DNA from 4 places in the Paraconexibacter sp. AEG42_29 genome. Region 2 is predicted to be linked to each of the others. Evidence: riboswitches for the same ligand, from Rfam matches in the RefSeq annotation. Region 2 holds a riboswitch; each other region holds the start of a gene.
The links. Region 2 has a riboswitch for cyclic di-AMP ahead of DSM112329_RS12265 (septal ring lytic transglycosylase RlpA family protein). Riboswitches for the same ligand answer to the same signal wherever they lie in the genome.

Region 1 (4,201 bases), 1.1 Mb from region 2:
AGTCCTTCTGTGTCCTCCCGGACGTCCGCACGGTCGGCGTCCAGGGCGACGAGCGCACCTACGGCTACGTGGTGGTCATCCGCGCGGTGACGTCGGACGACGCGATGACCGCCGACTGGGCGCGGCTGCCGTACGACCTGCTGGAGCAGATCGCGGCGCGCATGATCGGCGAGCTGCGCGAGGTCAACCGGGTGGTCCTGGACATCACGTCCAAGCCCCCGGGCACGATCGAGTGGGAGTAGCGCTCACCGGCTGGGAACGCGCTCCCTCGCCCTGAAGGGGGCGTTGGGGTCGGTGGCGCCGAGCCTGGTGGGGCGCTGATGGTGCTGACGCCGCGGGGGGTTGGTGGCGGGCGGGACGAGTGGTGGATCGCGCGGGTCCGCGGAGGATTCGGCGGGGCATGTCCCCGAAACCCTCCACGCGTCACACGCCCAGCCGGGCTGTCCAGCTCCCGGACCTCCGCGCGCACTCCGCTCCCGCCCCGCCGGCTGCCACCCAGGACCACCTGCGGAACCGCAGCTCGCACGGCCGCCAGTCCCGATCGTGCCGTCCTCAGATGCCGTTTCGCGTTCTGTGAGGGTGCTCGCTTCGCCCTTTCGAGCGAGGCACCCTTGGCGCGGAGAGGGCCTTGCCTCGTTGGCGCTGACCCCTGGACTCGTGGACGGGACCTGCTGACCCCGAGCCTCGTGGCCGGGAGGTCGGTGGCGCTGACGCCGAGGACCGCCCCGTCGTGGCGGCTTCAGGAACTGCGGGCTGCTGATGGCGGTGGGCGCTGGCAGGCTGCATGGTCTCGGGTGCGGGGCGTGGGACGGGTGGCCGGCCAGGCGAACCGCGGCAGTCCGCGACCTTGCGCCCAGGTGCACGTCATACATGCACCAGCGCGCAAGGTCCCACCGCCCACCCGCGACGCCGACCCCGCCCACCACGGACACCAGTCCCGATCGCGCCGTCGTCAGATGCTGTGTCGCGTTCTACACGCCCATCGCTTCATCGCACGGGCACGACCTCTCCCTGCGCTGGACCACCGGTCCGCTCAGGACTGCTTGTCCCACCGCTTCAGGCTCGGGAGGGGGTCGAAGACCTTGCCGCCCGTGTACCAGCCCGGGGACTTCCACAGCTCGAAGTGCAGGTGGCAGCCGCTCGCGTCGCCGGTGTCCCCGACCTCGCCGATCGGCTGACCCGTGTAGACCGTGTCCCCCTTGACCGCGAGCGCCGGACCCTTCAGGTGCATGTACACGTAGTCCGTCCCGGTGCCCGCGCCGTCGATGACGATGTAGTTCCCGGCGTTGCCGTCGGTCCCGGCGAACTTCACCTTCCCGCCGCGCGCGGCGACCATCGGGGTCCCGCACGCCGCGAAGACGTCGTGGCCCTGGTGGGTGTGGCCGGTGCGGCCGGCGCCGAAGCGGGCGATGCCCTCGCCGTAGCTGTGCGTGCCGCGGATGGGGAAGATGTTCCCCAGGAACGTGAAGGCCGCGGAGGTCGGGACCGCCGCAGCGCCGGCGGCGGCGGTCTGGATGCGGAATCGGTAGCGGCCGTCGGACTGCACGCTCCCCTTTACCACGCCGGTCCAGGCGACCGACTGGACGGTGCCGCCCGGGGCGTCGAGCTCCCAATGGCCGACCACCGCTTTGTCAGAGATGCGCTCGAGGTCGAGGACGACGTGCTGCGGCGGGCCCTCGGGGACGAAGACGCTCACGGTCGCCTGGTGGGCGCCGCGGAAGAAGACCTTGCCGGTGTCCACGCGAGCGGTGGCAGGGCTCGACGCGCGCGCCGCGCTGAGCGCCATGGTCCCCGGGGTGAGGACGGTGATGGTCTTGCCGGTCGTGCGGGACGCCGCGCCCTCGGCGCCGCGGACCTGGACCGGTCCACTGGCTGCGCCGACAGGGAGAACCGCGTCGACGGCGTCCGGCGCGACGCGGACGGCAGGCGCGCTCGTGTCGTCCTTGCCGCCTTTGCCGCCCTTGAAGATCACGGTCCGGGCGCCGTCCATGGCGTCGCCCGTCACCCGCACGACCCCGCCCGGGCGGACGGTGTCCAGCCCGGCGCAAGCTGTCCGGCAGGTGATCAGGAGCGGCTTGGGGCGGGCCTTCACGACCGGGACCTTCGTGGTACCTGCTGCCGCGCTGCCGCTGACCGCCGGGTCGGTCAGCTTGCCGTCCGGGTCGGCCGTGACGCCGCCCCCTGTCTGCGCGGCCGCGGGCCCTGCGAACGCCACGGGCAGCGCGGCGAACGCGAGCAGACCCGTCCGCAACACGCGGAGGCGACGCCCTCGTCCGGGGCGCGGAGGGTCCAGCGGGTCATGCGGCAAGCTCAGCTCCTTGTTTGAACGGCCTACGGGGTGAGCTGACGGGCTCATGCGGTCAAGGTCCGCATTACCAGGCAAAATGCCCGGATTCGCCCCTGGAGCCAGGGCTCCGATGGGTCCCCCGCTCCCCTCGCGGCGGCATGCGAGGGGACTCGGCAGTCATGGATTGCGTCGGCAGGATACCCTGTGCGCAGGAAGGCCTGTCCCGGCTGCGTGTCAGAACGCGCTTGGAGCCACTCCGTCGCTACACTCCACCGCCGCCGCGCGCCGACAGCGCGGCCTCTCTCGCCGTGAAGACCTACGTCGCAAATACAACTGACCGTGAGCGCAACTGGGTGCTCGTCGACGCCAACGGGCAAACGCTCGGCCGGCTCGCGACCCAGATCGCCGACGCGCTGCGCGGCAAGCGCAAGCCCGAGTACACGCCCCACGTCGATACCGGCGACTTCGTCGTCGTCATCAACGCGGAGAAGATCAGCGTGACCGGCAACAAGCGCGCCGAGAAGCGGTACTACCGCCACTCGGGCTACCCGGGCGGCCTGAAGTCCCGCACCCTCGAGGAGATGCTGGAGCGTCGCCCCGAAGAGGTCATCCGCATCGCGGTCAAGGGCATGCTGCCCCGCAACCGCCTCGCCCGTAAGCAGATCACGAAGCTCAAGGTCTACGCCGGCGCGGAGCATCCGCACGCCGCGCAGAGCCCGACCCCGATGGAGATCAAGACCTGATGGCTGACGAGACGCCGAACGACGCGACCCCCGAGGAGACCCCGGAGGCCGTGGCCCCCGAGACTCCGACCGAGGAGGTCGTGGAGGAGACGCCCGCCGCCGAGGAGACCCCCGTCGCGGAGGCCCCCGCCGAGGAGGCCGCACCGGCACCCGCCGCCGACGCCGAGGAGCCCGTCGCCGTCGAGGAGATCGACGACGCGGACGACAGCGACGACGACGAGCCCGTCGCCCCGCGCGCCAAGCCGGCGATCCCCGGCATGGACCTCGAGATCGACATCGTCACGGAGGGTCAGGATCCCCTGGGCCGCGAGACGCTGTACGACGAGGACGGCGAGGAGATCATCCAGGACGACGACGACAGCGACGTCGTCGACGACGCGCCGATCGTCGCCAACGTCGACCTGTCCGCCGACGCGCGCTACCGCGCCACCGGCAAGCGGAAGACCGGCGTCGCCCGCGTCATCCTGAAGCCCGGCACCGGCGCCTACACGATCAACGGCAAGACGCTCGACGTGTTCTTCCCGCGGGTCACCCTGCAGCGGAACATCCGCCAGCCGCTCGAGACCGTCGGCTACGAGGACCGGATGGACGTCATCGCGACGATCCACGGCGGCGGCGTCTCGTCGCAGGCCGGCGCGCTGCGCCACGGCATCTCGAAGGCCCTGCTCGAGGCCGACCCGAACCTGCGTGGCGAGCTCAAGCGCCGCGGCTTCCTGACCCGTGACGCACGCGTCAAGGAGCGCAAGAAGGCGGGCCTCAAGAAGGCTCGTAAGAAGCCGCAGTTCAGCAAGCGCTAGGGGCACTCAGTGCCCTCGGGACTGCCGCGACGCCCGATGTGCGGGCGCTCGCCGGCGGTCCCCGCTTAGGAACACCAGTATGAGCAGCAGGAACCTGTTCGGAACGGACGGCGTCCGCGGCGTCGCGGGTGAGGTGCTCACGGCCGAACTGGCCTTGGCCCTCGGCCGCGCCGTCACCCTGGCCGCTGCGGCCGCCGCCCCGCGCGTCCTCGTCATCCGCGACACGCGCGAGTCCGGCGAGATGCTCGAGGCCGCGCTGGCCGCGGGCGTCACCAGCGTCGGCGGCGAGGTGCTGCTCGGCGGTGTCCTCCCGACGCCGGCCGCACCGCTGCTGCTTGCCCGCTATGGGTTCGATGTCGCCGCGGTCATCTCGG
Region 2 (4,201 bases):
GCTCGTGCTTCTGCAGCCCTTTGCACAGCTGGTCCGCGAGCCGGTGCAGTTGCGCCTCGAGCTCGTCGCGCACCGTGATGTCGACGTCGAAGGTGGTCTCGCGGGACTCCGACACCGCCTCCCGGACGGCCTCCACGTGCGTCGAGCCCTCGAAGCGGGCACGCGCGGCGAGCCACGGACCCTGCCGCGGGCCGAAGGCGCCGGTGAGCACGTCCGGATCGGCCTTAGCAAGCGCGGCGAGCGTCGTGATCCCGAGCTCGTCCAGCCGCTCCGCCGTCTTGGCGCCGATCCCCGGCACGAGGCGCGGCGGGGATCCGGCGAACCGGACGCACGCCTGCTCGCGGGTCAGGACGACGAACCCCTGGGGCTTCTCGGCTTCGGAGGCGACCTTCGCGACGAGCTTGTTGGGGCCGATGCCGACCGAGGCGTCGAGCCCGGTCGCCGCGCGGATCTGCGTGACCAGCCGGCGCATGCTCGCTCGTGGCGAGAGCAGGCCTGTGAGGTCCAGGTAGGCCTCGTCGAGGCCCATGACCTCGACTTCGTCGACGGCCCCGCGGACCAGGCCCATCACGACGGCCGACTGCTCGCGGTAGGCCGGGAAGTCGGGCGGGATGACCACCGCCTCCGGGCACAGGCGGCGCGCGCGGGACATCGGCATCGCCGAGCCGACGCCGGACCGGCGCGCCTCGTAGCTCGCGGTGGTCACGACGGCCCGCGGCCCGGATCCGCCCACGACGACCGGCCGGCCCTTCAGCTCAGGGCGCCGGAGCAACTCCACCGACGCGTAGAACGCGTCGATGTCGAGGTGGGCGATGACCGGGGGCACGCGCGTCACAGGCTACGTGCCGCCCAGGACGGCATGGTGCGAACAGACGTTCGCACCATGCGGAAGGGTCGTCCCGGGGTGATGTCGGGTCCGGCCGCGCAGACCGCCGCAGGTCGCGGCGGCGCGCAGCCGCGGCCCTACTTGGTCGCGAGGACCGTCCCGAGGTCGCCGAACCCGAGGGCGCGCTTGGTGGCGCCCGTGAGGTCGAACTCGCGGCCGCCGACGAACGGGCCGCGATCGATGACGCGCACGCGCACGGACTTGCCGCGGTACCGGAGCGTCAGCTTGGTGCCGCAGGGCAGCGTCTTGTGCGCGACACCGAGCTCGTTGTAGCCGAGCGTGCCGCCACAGGCGAGCGGGTTGCCGTACAGCGCGTACCACGAGGCGTACGCCCGGCGGAAGACGTTCATCCGGCCGGCCGCCCGCGCGGTCCGCTTGTCGAACTGGTCGCCGGGGAACTGCACGCGCAGCGTGAGGACCCCGGGACGCTGCGGCTTGTAGGCGAAGCTGAACCGGCCGCCCTGACGCGTGAGCGTCCGGTCGACGGTCGACCAGCCGTTGCCGCGACGGACCTGCAGGCGCACGACGCGGCCGCGCAGCGAGGGCTGGAGCTTGCCGCGGACGGACGTGGTCCGCCCGATGGTCACGTTGCGCCCGACCTGCTGGACCCAGACGCTGGCCTGCGTGCGCTTTCGCTCGCGCTTGGTCTGCTGCTTCGCAGCACCGCCGGTGGCCTTCGCGGATGATGCGGCGCGCGTGGTATCGGCTGCGCCGGTGGTGGGCACCACGGCGAGCGTGGCGCAGACGGCTGTCGCGCCGGCCGTCAGGCGGGCACGGGACATGTTCGTCGGCCTCATGGAGGTCGACCTCCTTCTGTGTCATGTCGCCTACGGGGTTAGCTGTCGGGCTCGCAACACCACCCGTCACGCACCGTGCGTGTCGTGGTCGTGCCGCTACACCGGCAGAGAGCCGGCGATTCGCCCCATCCGGTTCTGCTCTGCGCAGCCCCGGTAGTGGGTCCCCCGCTCGTCCCCGCATGGATGGGAGACGACTCGGCGATCGAACAGTTGTTCGCTCAGCGTAGCGAACGCAACTGCAGCTTGTGTGTTGCTGGTCACACAGCAATGAGGTGCGACGCCGTGCGTCAGATCGGGGCGCGCGGCACCGCGACGCCGGGCGTGGCGGCCAGCGCGATCGCGGACGCAACCGCCGGGATGATCGCGAACCGCTCGTCGGGCGCCTCGGCGTACTGGCGCAGCGCCAGCGCCAGCAGGCCGTCGACGAGGTCGAGCAGCGGAGCCAGGTCCGCGCCGGCCTCGTGCTGGCAACCCAGACGGGCCAGCGCGAGCGGCTCGGTCGGGTCGGCCTCGGCGATCGCGACGTGCACCGCCGCGGCAGCATGGGCGATGACGCGCTCGAGCGCCGGGTGGCGTGGCCCGAGGCCGTGCTCGCCCCGCGCCGGCCCGTGGTCCTCGAGGTCCGCCCCCGCGATGACGCGCGCGAGCTGACCACCGGCCATCGACGCCATCGCGGCGCCGTCGATGCCCACCTGCCGCGCGCACCGCCGCAGCAGGAACGCAGCCATCAGCCCAGGCCCGTACGGCATGTCGCTCGCGTAGAGGATCTGACCCGGCGGGATGCTCGTCACCAGCGCCAGCAGGTCGGGCGCGAGCCACCACGAGGTGTCGAAGAGCAGGTTCGGGAGCTCGGCCGCCGCGCCCGCCAGCAGCCCGAGGTCGCTGATGCCGGCGTGCGCGAGCACGATCCGCGCCTCCGGGTAGCGCCGCGCCAGGTCGGCGCAGGCCAGTCCGAGGTTCGGGATCCCGCGCCCGGCGTGCAGCAGGACCGGGGCGCGTCGGCCCCCGGCCAGCGCGACGAGCTCCTCGACGACCGGGTGCGGGACCCCGAACGCGTCGCTGCGGGGATGGAGCTTGATGCCGGCGGCGCCGGCCGCGAACCCGCGTCGCGCTTCGTCGAGGGCGCCCTCCGCGTTCGGGTCCACGCGCAGCAGCCAGTCGAGCCGGCCGGCCGATGCGGCTGCCTGCGCGGCGATCATGTCGTTGGCCGGCGGGTAGCCGCCGGGCTCGTGCATGGGATACACGAGCCCGCTTGCGTGCCCGGCGGCGTCGAGCCCCTCGAGGATCTCGTCGAGCGTCCCCTTCACCCCGTCCGGATCGTTGTGACCGATGTGCAGGTGGGCGTCGCGCCAGGTGAGGTCGCCGGTGTCCTCGCGCAGGAGCGCGGCGATCGACCGCGCCTGCGGCAGTCCGTTGACGGGCATCGGGCCAGCTTATTGGCCGCCTGCGTCGGCCGGCCTGGCGTCATTCGTTAGGTATCCCTAATACCAACTGGTAGGGTCGGCATTCATGAGCCCGCGCCCGCGCTTCCTGTCCACGATCTCCGAACAGGCCTGCCCGGGACTCGGGGACGTGCTGCTCGCCCTCGCCGCCGAGTTCGGGGCGACGACCACGGGCCGCGTCGACGACGACCTCGACGCTCGCGCGCTGCAGGCGATGCCGGCACGCGGCCAGGACGCGCTCGCGCAGGCGACCGCGCTGCGGGCGGCCCTGTGCGACATCGACCGCGCCCCCACGGGCCACGGCACCCGCGCGTTCCGCGTCGACATGGCGGTCGCCGACCTGCGTGCCGACCCGCTCCTGCTCGTGGTCATCGGCGCCGAGGTCGCAGCGCGCGCGGGACTGCGGTTCGGCGTCAGTGCCAGCGGCAAGGAGCACCTGCTCGTCTTCCGCGGCCCGACAGGACCGGCCGGCCCCGTCGCGCTCGACCTCGCGCATCCGGCGCGGCCGATCCTCACCGGTGACGCCGTCCCGACCCCGCTCGTGCGCCGCTGCGGACATCAGCTGGCCTTCGCGCTGCTCAACGGGCTCGCGGTCGACGCCTGGCTGGCCGGCGACCTCGCGAACGCGGAGCACGCGTGCGACCTGCGGCTGCAGCTGCCGATCGACGGGGCGACGCGCGAGCGGATCGAGCTCGAGGCCAAGCGGCTGCGCGCATCCCGCAACTGAGAGACGGACGGGCGCCCCGCATGGACGGGGCCGCCGGGCGCTACGCGGCGTCGGCCACGAGCGCGCCGATGCGGCCCTCGGCCAGCAGGTCGTCGCGGAGCTTGGTGAGCCCGAGGCGGATGCGGCTCTTCGCGGTGCCGAGCGGGACGCCGGCGCGCTTGGCGATCTGGTCGGCGGTCAGCCCGCCCCAGTAGGCCAGGACGACGGCCTCGCGCTGGGCCTCGGGCAGCTGCCGCAGCGCCTCCTGCACGGCCGAGCGGTCGCCCTCGCGCTCGACCATCGCCGACGGCCGCTCCTCGACGCGGGCCTCGTCGTGGGCGACGACGAGCTTCAGCCGGTCCCCGGCGCG
Region 3 (4,201 bases), 1.7 Mb from region 2:
CCACGTCGTCGTAGGTCAGCGACAGCGGATTGCCGTGCTTGTGCGCGACCTTGCCCTGCTCGTCGATGATGAACACGGTCCGCTTGGCCATCTTCAGGCGCTTGGCGAAGATGCCGAACTGCGCCGCGACAGCGCCGTCCTCGTCGGCCAGCAGCTCCGTCTTCAGGCCGTGCTTGGCGACGAACGCCTCCTTCGACGCCACCGTCCCCGTCGAGATGCCCACGACCTTCGCGTTCAGCGAGGACATGTCGGCCTCGTGGTCGCGGTAGGAGCAGAACTGCTTGGTGCAGACCGTCGTGTCGTCGCCCGGGTAGAAGAGGAGGACGATGCGCTCACCCCGGTGCTCGGAGAGCCTGAAGGTGCCGCTGGTCCCCTCCAAGGAGAAGTCCGGAGCCTGGTCGCCGACGTTCACTGAACCCATGCCCCTACTTTACGAAGAACATGGATGACTGGCTCAACCTGCACGCCGCCCGGATCGCCGCCTCCGCCCGACAGGACCTCGCGGCGCTCGTCGCCGTCTCCTCGCCGTCGGGGGACAGCGCTGCCGCCGACCGTGTGATCGACCTTGTCGTCGACCGCCTGCCGGACGGCGCCGTGATCGAACGGCCCGCCTGCTCCACGCCCCACCACGCCCGCGACCTGATCGCGCGGATCTCCGGGACCGGCCGCGCGCGTATCGTCCTCGTGGGCCACGTCGACACGGTGATCGCCCACGACGAGCACGCGCCGCTCGCCGCGGACCCCGGCGACCCCGACCGCCTCGTCGGGTCCGGCAGCGTCGACATGAAGGGCGGTGACGTCCTCGCGCTCGGCGTCCTCCACGCGCTGGCCGCCCGCCCGGACGACATCGCCGAGGCCACGCTGCTGCTGGTGACCGACGAGGAGTGGCGGCTCGGCGAGTTCGCCCACGGGCCGCGCTTCGCGGGCTACGACGCCTGCCTGTGCTTCGAGGCGGGGGAGCTGGACGCCGCCGGCGACGACGGGGTCGTCGTGCGCCGCAAGGCCGCGGGGACGATCCGCGTGACCGCTGCGGGTCGGTCCGCCCACTCGGGCACGAGCCCGGACGACGGGCGCAACGCGCTGCTGGCGCTCGCCGCGACGGCCCAGGCGATCGCCGCGTGCCACGACCCCCACGGCCCCGACCGGGTGACCGCCGTCCCGACGGTGATGCACTGCGGCGGGGCGTTCAACGTGGTCCCGGCGGCCGGGGAGCTGATCTGCGACGTCCGGGCCGACCGGCTGAGCGCGTTCGCGGCGGTGCTGGCCGCGGTCCCGGCCGAGGTCGGCGGCGCCACCCTCACTGCGCAGAACCTGCGTCACTGGCCCGGGATGGACCACCGGGAGTCGATGGCGCCGATCCTCGCGGACGCCGGGGCCCGGCTGGGATCGCCGATCACCGCGGGCAGCCGCGGCGGTGCGAGCGACGCCAGCCACTTCGCCGCCGTCGTGCCGCTCTGCGTCGACGGCCTGGGGCCGCTCGGCGGCCTCGCGCACGCGCCCGGGGAGTACGTCCTGGCGTCGTCGCTGGAGCGTCGCGCGCGGGTCGCGCTGGCCGTCGCGGACGCCGTCATCGCCGCTGTCGACGCCGGCCGGGGAACTCCTGCGGACTAGGCACACCTGCGCGCAAGCCTTGAAACGGGGCTTGCAGGCGACTTCGGGAAACCTCGTGGCATATCCGCGCGGTCTTCTGTAGCCTTCCGCGCGTCGTCATTGCACAAGCCGAGTCGATCGCAGCCCGCCTGCGTGAGATCGGGGGAACCAGTCGGTCGCATGCTCTTCCAGGTGCGGCCATGGGGCGAATCGTCACTTCACCGTGGCGTAGGGCAGCTCTTTCAGCCCGAGTCCGTCAGCTAACCCCGTAGGCACCCGAAAGAGCGAGGTCTCATCCCCGTGCTGCATCGTCGTTATCGCCGTACCCGCGTCACCAAGTCGCAACCCGCCTCACGTCGTCGTCTTACGCACCTGATCTGCGCGCTCGTCCTCGGCTCCTTCGCCGGGCCGGCGCTGCTCCCCGCCGCTCCCGCCCTCGCGGCGAACAAGCTCGGCGACCGCTCGCTGCGGATGGGGGACAAGGGCAAGGACGTCAAGGAGCTCCAGCAGCTGCTCGTCCAGGTCGGCATCAAGACCACCGTCGACGGCACGTTCGGCGCCGGCACCAAGAAGGCCGTCCAGCGCTTCCAGGGCATCGCGATGCTCGACAAGAGCGGCACCGTCGGCCCCAAGACGATCGACGCCCTGCGTCGCTCCGCGGCCGGTGGCAGCAAGGCGCAGTACGACGGCGGCGGTTTCAGCACGACGTCGGGCAGCACGAAGAGCCTCGGCGACCGCATCCCGGTCCGCCCCGGCATGAGCGGCCACGACATCAAGGTGCTGCAGGACTTCCTCAACCGCGCGGGCTTCAAGGTCTCGGTGGACGGCGAGTTCGGCAAGGGCACCACGACGGCCGTCAAGAAGTTCGAGAAGGCCAACAAGCTTCCGCAGGACGGCGTGGTCGACGCCCCGGACATCGAGGTCCTCCGCGGCCAGGCGTCCGCCGGTTCGGACGCGACCGCAGCGGCCCAGCCGCTGAAGCTCGGTCCCGGTGACCGCGCGACCGTCGGCCCCGACGGCCTGGCCATCGCCCCGGCGTCCGCCCCGGATGCCGTGAAGCAGATCATCGCCGCGGGCAACAAGATCGCGAAGACGCCGTACATCTACGGCGGCGGGCACGGCAAGTGGGAGGACAAGGGCTACGACTGCTCCGGCAGCGTCAGCTACGCCCTCCACGGCGCCGACCTGCTCGACGCCCCGCTCGTGTCCGGCGACTTCCCGTCCTGGGGCGAGAAGGGCCCGGGCCAGTGGGTCACGATCTACGGCAACGCCGGCCACGTCTACATGGTCGTCGCCGGCCTGCGCTTCGACACCTCGGGTGCGAAGGAAGACGGCAGCCGCTGGCACAAGAGCAGTCGGCCCACCAAGGGCTACGGCGTCTCGCATCCGGTGGGTCTCTGACGCATCAGCTTCTGTACGACGCGGACTGCGGCTTCTGCCGCTGGACCGTCGTGCAGATCCTCGCGTGGGACAACAGGGGGCGGCGCGGCCTTGAGCCCGTCGCCATCCAGTCGCCTCGCGGTCAGGAGCTCCTGGCCCCGATCGCTCCGGCCGATCGTCTGAAGACCGCGCACGTCGTCGCGCCGGACGGGTCGATCCGCTCCGGTGGGGACGCCGTCAGCGTCGTCAGCGGGGTCCTGCCCGGGGCCGCGCCGTTCGGCCTGATCGCGAAGCTGCTCCCGTGGCTCGTCCGCGGCGGGTACGGCCTCGTGGCGCGCAACCGCATCACGATCAGCAAGGCCGTCCCGAAGGCGCGGAAGGCCCGCGCCGATGCCGAGCTCGCGCGCCGTTCGGCGCCGGGCACCACCGCCTGATCACCTGCCCGCCGGTTCCGGGCGGTAGCCTCGCCTGAGATGACGGAGCGCCCGCACGACCCCATCGCCCACAGGGCCCGCACCCCCGACGAGGAGCTGCTCGCCGCCGAGCTGCCGACCGTCGAGGGGCAGTACACCGACGACCAGCGCGTGGAGCGCATGGCCGCCGAGATCACGATGGGCTTCGACCGCCTGCGCGGCACCACCCGCGCGGTCTCGATCTTCGGCTCGGCCCGGATCCCTGCGGGCGATCCGATCTACGAGCACGCGCGCGAGGTCGCCCGGCGCCTCGGCGAGTCCGGCTTCAGCGTCATCACCGGCGGTGGGCCCGGCATCATGGAGGCCGGCAACCGCGGCGCCCAGGAGGCGGGCGCGCGGTCGATCGGCCTCAACATCGAGCTGCCGTTCGAGCAGGGCGGCAATCCGTACCAGGACGACGCGCTGCTGTTCCACTACTTCTTCACGCGGAAGATCATGTTCGTCCGGTACGCGGGTGCGTTCGTCGTTTTCCCGGGCGGTTTCGGGACGCTCGACGAGCTGTTCGAGTCCCTGACCCTGATCCAGACCGGCAAGGTCGCCCACTTCCCCGTGATCTTCGTCGACAGCGCCTACTGGAGCGGGCTCTTCGACTGGATCCGCGACCAGCTCCTGACCCGTGGGCTGATCGCCGCCAAGGACCTCGAGCTGCTCCACGTCACCGACGACGCGGAGGAGGTCGTCGCCATCTGCGAGCGCGCGATGGGGCTTCAGTGGGGGACGAGCACCGGCGAGGGGTAGCGCGCCCGGAGCGCGTCGAC
Region 4 (4,201 bases), 1.6 Mb from region 2:
CTTGGCGAGGTCGACCTCCTCCTGGGCCGTCAGCAGGCGGACCTTGCCGATGTCCTTCAGGAACAGCTGAAGGGAGTCGGTCGTCATGTCCGGCTTCAGATCCAGCGTGGTCTTCGCCTTGCGGCGGCCGCGCTTGTCCGGCGCGCGCTCGACCGTCTTCGTGGCCGCGGTCGCGGGGTCGATCTCCTCGACGAGCTCGATCTCGGACTTCTCGAGGAAGCCGTGCAGCTCCTCGATGTCCGACTCGTCGAGATCGAGCTCACCGACCGCCTTCGCGATCTCCGCGAAGGTGAGCACGCCGAGCTGGGTGCCTCGGTTGAGGAGGCCCTTGATCTCTTCCAGTTCCTGCAGTTCCACTACTGACATTGGCGTCCGTTTCGTTCGCCGACGCGGAGGCTCCCGCGGCCGGCATGGTGCGATACAGCGAGGACGGTCGAGGCAGACTGGCGCCTGCGTGGCGCCGGGCCCGTCCCGAGCGGACAGCCCATGGTAGTCGCTTCACTTTCCGAAGGCAAAGCTTGCAACGCCCGGTGGCCGACCTCTTCTGGAGCTACTACGGCGCAAGTCCCAGACGGTTTCAGTCCTTTGCGAGATCTTTCGCTGATCCAACTGTCGGTCACTCGCAGGGTGGCCTTGAGTCCCGTCGGCCGGGCCGCTCCCCCGGCGGTCTGGGGCGGCTGCGATGATTGGTCCGTGCCCGCACCGAAGAAGCCCGGATCCGCCGACGACGTCATGGCCGGCCTGCCGCGCTCACGGCCGCAGCGCCGGAGCGCCCGGCGCACGCCGGCGCCGGGGTCGTCGGGGGCCGCCGCCGACACCGCTGCCGCACCCGCAGCGTCCCCCACTCCGGCACCGAAGGCCCCGGTGAAGGCCAAGCCCGCCGCGGCGAAGGCGAAGGCCCCCGCCAAGGCCAAGCCGGCCGCAAAGGCCGTCCCGGCCAAGCCGAAGGCGACCCCGGCGGCCGCCAAGGCCAAGCCGGCGGCGAAGGCCCCGGCCAAGCCCAAGGCGACCCCGACGGCGGCCAAGGCCTCGACGCCGGCCAGGGCGACCCCCGCGGCGAACGCCCCCGCCAAGGCCAAGCCGGCGGCGAAGGCCCCGGCCAAGCCGGCAGCGACCGCGGCGGCGAAGGCCACCGCGAAGCCGAAGGCGACGCCGGCGACCAAGACCCCGGCCAAGCCCACGGCGGCCAAGCCCCGCGCCGCCGCGAAGCCCAAGCCGAAGGTCGCGCCCGTCGCCAAGCCGGTCGCCGCCCCCCGGCCGCTCGACCACCCCGTGCCCGCGGAGATGCCCGGCGCGCCGTTCGCCCCGCCCCCGCCCCGGAGCGAGGAGCCGACCCAGCCCGCACCCGACAAGCCGGCGCCCGAAGGTCAGGACGTCGTCCAGCTCGCGGTGCAGGCGGCGACGGACATCGCCCAGGCGGGCGTCGGCGTGGCCAAGGCCCTGCTGGGCCGCCTTCCGCGCCCCTGACACGCCCGCCGGCGGCGCGAGCGGAAGTCTGTGACCTTCCGCGCATGCCGGTGTAGGATTTCGTACATAGACGCCGAACTCCGACGCCAGCGGGCGCGGAGGCGGGGGACCCAACGCCGTCCGTTTCCCGGACTGCAGGGGCGAATCGACTCCTTGGGGTCGTAGCGCTGATCGTTCTGCGCGAGCCCGTCAGCTCACCCCGTAGGCCATCGAACGAGAGATCCACAGAACCGTGATTCGTCACAGCTTCGCGCGCCTCGGCGCTGTCGTAGCGGCGTGCACCGCGTGCGCCGCCCTTCCGGCGTCCGCTGCGGCCCAGTCCGACGGCGGCCTCGGCTTCGGCTCCTCGACCGAGGCGACCCCCGCGGCAGGGGCCGCCGGGACGCTCGTCGTGCGGACCGCCGTCTACCTGGGCAAGACGCTCCGCGTGGACGGCACGATGGCCCACGGGCTCGCAAACCAGCCCGTGCTGATCCAGCGCCAGGAGAAGAGCGGTGCCTGGTCCCGGGTCGCCACCGCGACCACCACCGCCGGCGGCGCGTTCACGGCCCGCTGGAAGACCGATCACATCGGGCGCTTCCCGATGCGCGCCATCCCCCGGCCGGCGACCGGGACGACCGTCTCCGCCGCCGCGCTGCCCGCGACCGGCGTCACGCCCGTCACCGTCTACCGCGCCCGCACCGCCACGTGGTACGGCCCCGGCTTCTTCGGCAAACGGACCGCCTGCGGCCAGATCCTGCGCAAGAGCACGCTCGGCGTGGCCCATCGGACGCTGCCGTGCGGCACGCAGGTGGCCTTCTACTACAAGGGGCGCACGGTCACGGTGCCCGTCATCGACCGCGGGCCGTTCCGCGACGCGACGATCTGGGACCTCACGCAGGCGGCCGCCCGGGCCATCGACTTCAAGGGCGCGGAGACGGTCGGCGCGCTGCGCCTGCCGAAGGCGACCGCGGTCGCCGCCCCGGCCGGCTGACCCGACAGGCGCTCAGGCGACCGGCACGCCGAGTGCGCGGGCGGTGAAGACGCCCTGATCGCTGTGGTCGAGCAGCCCCTCGACGTCCCGTCCGTCGTCGGGGAAGACCGCGATGCCGATCGACGCGGTCAGCCGGACCCCGTGGTGCACCGGCGCCGCCGCGACGAACGTCGCCGCGACCTGGCCGGCGAACTCGCGACCGGTGTCCGATCCGATCCCAGGGGCGATGAGCCACCAGCGGCCCGGCTGCTCGCGGATCAGCAGCGTCTGCGGGCCGGCGGTGGCAGCGAGCACATGCTCCACCGGCAGAAGCATGGCGACCACCGTGTCGTCCCCCTCGACCGCCACGAGCCGCTCGAGGCCGTCGAGCTCGATCGCCAGGAGGGTCACCGGCCCGGTCGCGTCGGCCAGGGCGGTGCGCAGCGCGCTGACGTGCCCGCCCTCGGGCCCGCTGCCGGAGTGCTCGCCCGCCGGGCGCGCGGTCGTGCTGCCGCCCTGACCGCCCGCCGGAGGACCGGGGAACACGGCGACCGCCGGCGGCGACGGACCCGCCGAGCCTGGCGCGAAGGCCTCGCGCCCGACGGAGTCCCCAGACGCCGGCGGGGCCGCCGGTCCGTGCGCAGCAAGGTCGATGCCCAAGTCACGCGGTGCCGCGTCGGTCGTGGGTACCGTCACCGATGGGGTCGCCCCGAGCGTGCGGGCTGCGACGTGGGCGCACACGTGCGCGAGCCGGTCACCGGTGTCCGCCGCGAGCGCCGCGTCGTCGCCGCTGCGCAGCGCGCGGTGCAGGACGGCCCGCAGCGCGTCGACCGCCGTGACGACGTCCACCGGGCCGACCGCGCCGGCCAGGACACCGGCGCGCGCCGCGAGCGCGGCACGGTCCCCCGACTGCAGGCGAACGAGCGCTGCGTCACCTGCGACGGCCTCGGCGATCGCCGAGCACAGCGCGGGCGCCTCCCGCGCCAGCAGCTCGACGGGCACGGACGCGACGTCCTGCAGCGGGCGGTGGGAGAGCAGCTCGAGCAGCCAGGCCTTGGCCACCGCGACGCCGTCGAGGTCGGGCAGCCCGGCGACCGGGCGCGGAGGGCGTCCGTGGAAGGTGGGTCCCGCAGGCATCGCCGGATGGATAGCACCACCGGTCGCGCGGACCGGGGAACCTCCCCGCATTGCGTCGGCTTGTGGTCGAGAATGCGCAGATGAGCGCCCTTCTCGACGTCCAGACCGCCCGCTCCCGCGTGCTGGCGGCGGTCCGCGTCCTGTCCCCCGAGGACGTCCCGCTGGCCGACTGCCTCGGACGCGTCCTGGCCGCCGACGTCCGCGCCGCCGGCGACAGCCCGCCGTTCACCAACAGCGCGATGGACGGCTTCGCGGTCCGGTCCGGGCCCGCCGGCCGGACCCTGCGCATCGTCGGGGAGTCGCGGGCGGGCGCGCCCGCGGACACCGCCGTCGCAGAGGGCACCGCGGTGCGGATCTCCACCGGGGCGATGCTCCCGGCCGGGGCCGACGCGGTGATCATGGTCGAGCGCACGGTCGAGCCCGGCGACGGCACGGTCCGCGTGGACGCGCCGACGGCACCGTCGCAGAACGTCCGCGGGGCCGGCGAGGACATGCGCGCCGGGACCACGGTCCTGACCGCCGGGATGCCCGTGGACGCGGCGGCGATCGGCATCGCGGCCGGCGCTCACGCTGCCGCGCTGGCCTGCGCCCGTCGTCCCCGGGTCGCGATCCTGTCGACCGGCGACGAGCTGGTCCCGCCCGGCG

Region 1: it holds a riboswitch for cyclic di-AMP, as region 2 does, so the genes downstream of both, DSM112329_RS17460 (peptidoglycan DD-metalloendopeptidase family protein) here and DSM112329_RS12265 (septal ring lytic transglycosylase RlpA family protein) in region 2, are expected to answer to the same signal.
Region 3: it holds a riboswitch for cyclic di-AMP, as region 2 does, so the genes downstream of both, DSM112329_RS20465 (peptidoglycan-binding protein) here and DSM112329_RS12265 (septal ring lytic transglycosylase RlpA family protein) in region 2, are expected to answer to the same signal.
Region 4: it holds a riboswitch for cyclic di-AMP, as region 2 does, so the genes downstream of both, DSM112329_RS20160 (septal ring lytic transglycosylase RlpA family protein) here and DSM112329_RS12265 (septal ring lytic transglycosylase RlpA family protein) in region 2, are expected to answer to the same signal.

Annotation. Positions count from the first base shown of each region.
Region 1 is NZ_CP114014.1:3,600,293-3,604,493, reverse strand. It holds gene guaA (glutamine-hydrolyzing GMP synthase) at 1-242, shown strand, start outside; gene DSM112329_RS17460 (peptidoglycan DD-metalloendopeptidase family protein) at 1,034-2,254, opposite strand; cyclic di-AMP (ydaO/yuaA leader) riboswitch at 2,313-2,473, opposite strand; gene rplM (50S ribosomal protein L13) at 2,596-3,030, shown strand; gene rpsI (30S ribosomal protein S9) at 3,030-3,827, shown strand; gene glmM (phosphoglucosamine mutase) at 3,907-4,201, shown strand, end outside.
Region 2 is NZ_CP114014.1:2,536,767-2,540,967, reverse strand. It holds gene dinB (DNA polymerase IV) at 1-826, opposite strand, end outside; gene DSM112329_RS12265 (septal ring lytic transglycosylase RlpA family protein) at 964-1,683, opposite strand; cyclic di-AMP (ydaO/yuaA leader) riboswitch at 1,695-1,894, opposite strand; gene DSM112329_RS12260 (amidohydrolase family protein) at 1,971-3,107, opposite strand; gene DSM112329_RS12255 (hypothetical protein) at 3,193-3,852, shown strand; gene DSM112329_RS12250 (sigma-70 family RNA polymerase sigma factor) at 3,893-4,201, opposite strand, start outside.
Region 3 is NZ_CP114014.1:4,221,246-4,225,446, reverse strand. It holds gene DSM112329_RS20475 (peroxiredoxin) at 1-421, opposite strand, end outside; gene DSM112329_RS20470 (M20/M25/M40 family metallo-hydrolase) at 442-1,611, shown strand; cyclic di-AMP (ydaO/yuaA leader) riboswitch at 1,708-1,880, shown strand; gene DSM112329_RS20465 (peptidoglycan-binding protein) at 1,891-2,991, shown strand; gene DSM112329_RS20460 (DUF393 domain-containing protein) at 2,931-3,404, shown strand; gene DSM112329_RS20455 (TIGR00730 family Rossman fold protein) at 3,444-4,181, shown strand; gene DSM112329_RS20450 (phosphatidylserine/phosphatidylglycerophosphate/cardiolipin synthase family protein) at 4,151-4,201, opposite strand, start outside.
Region 4 is NZ_CP114014.1:4,154,321-4,158,521, forward strand. It holds gene DSM112329_RS20150 (sigma-70 family RNA polymerase sigma factor) at 1-366, opposite strand, end outside; gene DSM112329_RS20155 (hypothetical protein) at 694-1,467, shown strand; cyclic di-AMP (ydaO/yuaA leader) riboswitch at 1,529-1,690, shown strand; gene DSM112329_RS20160 (septal ring lytic transglycosylase RlpA family protein) at 1,700-2,440, shown strand; gene DSM112329_RS20165 (diguanylate cyclase) at 2,453-3,556, opposite strand; gene glp (gephyrin-like molybdotransferase Glp) at 3,637-4,201, shown strand, end outside.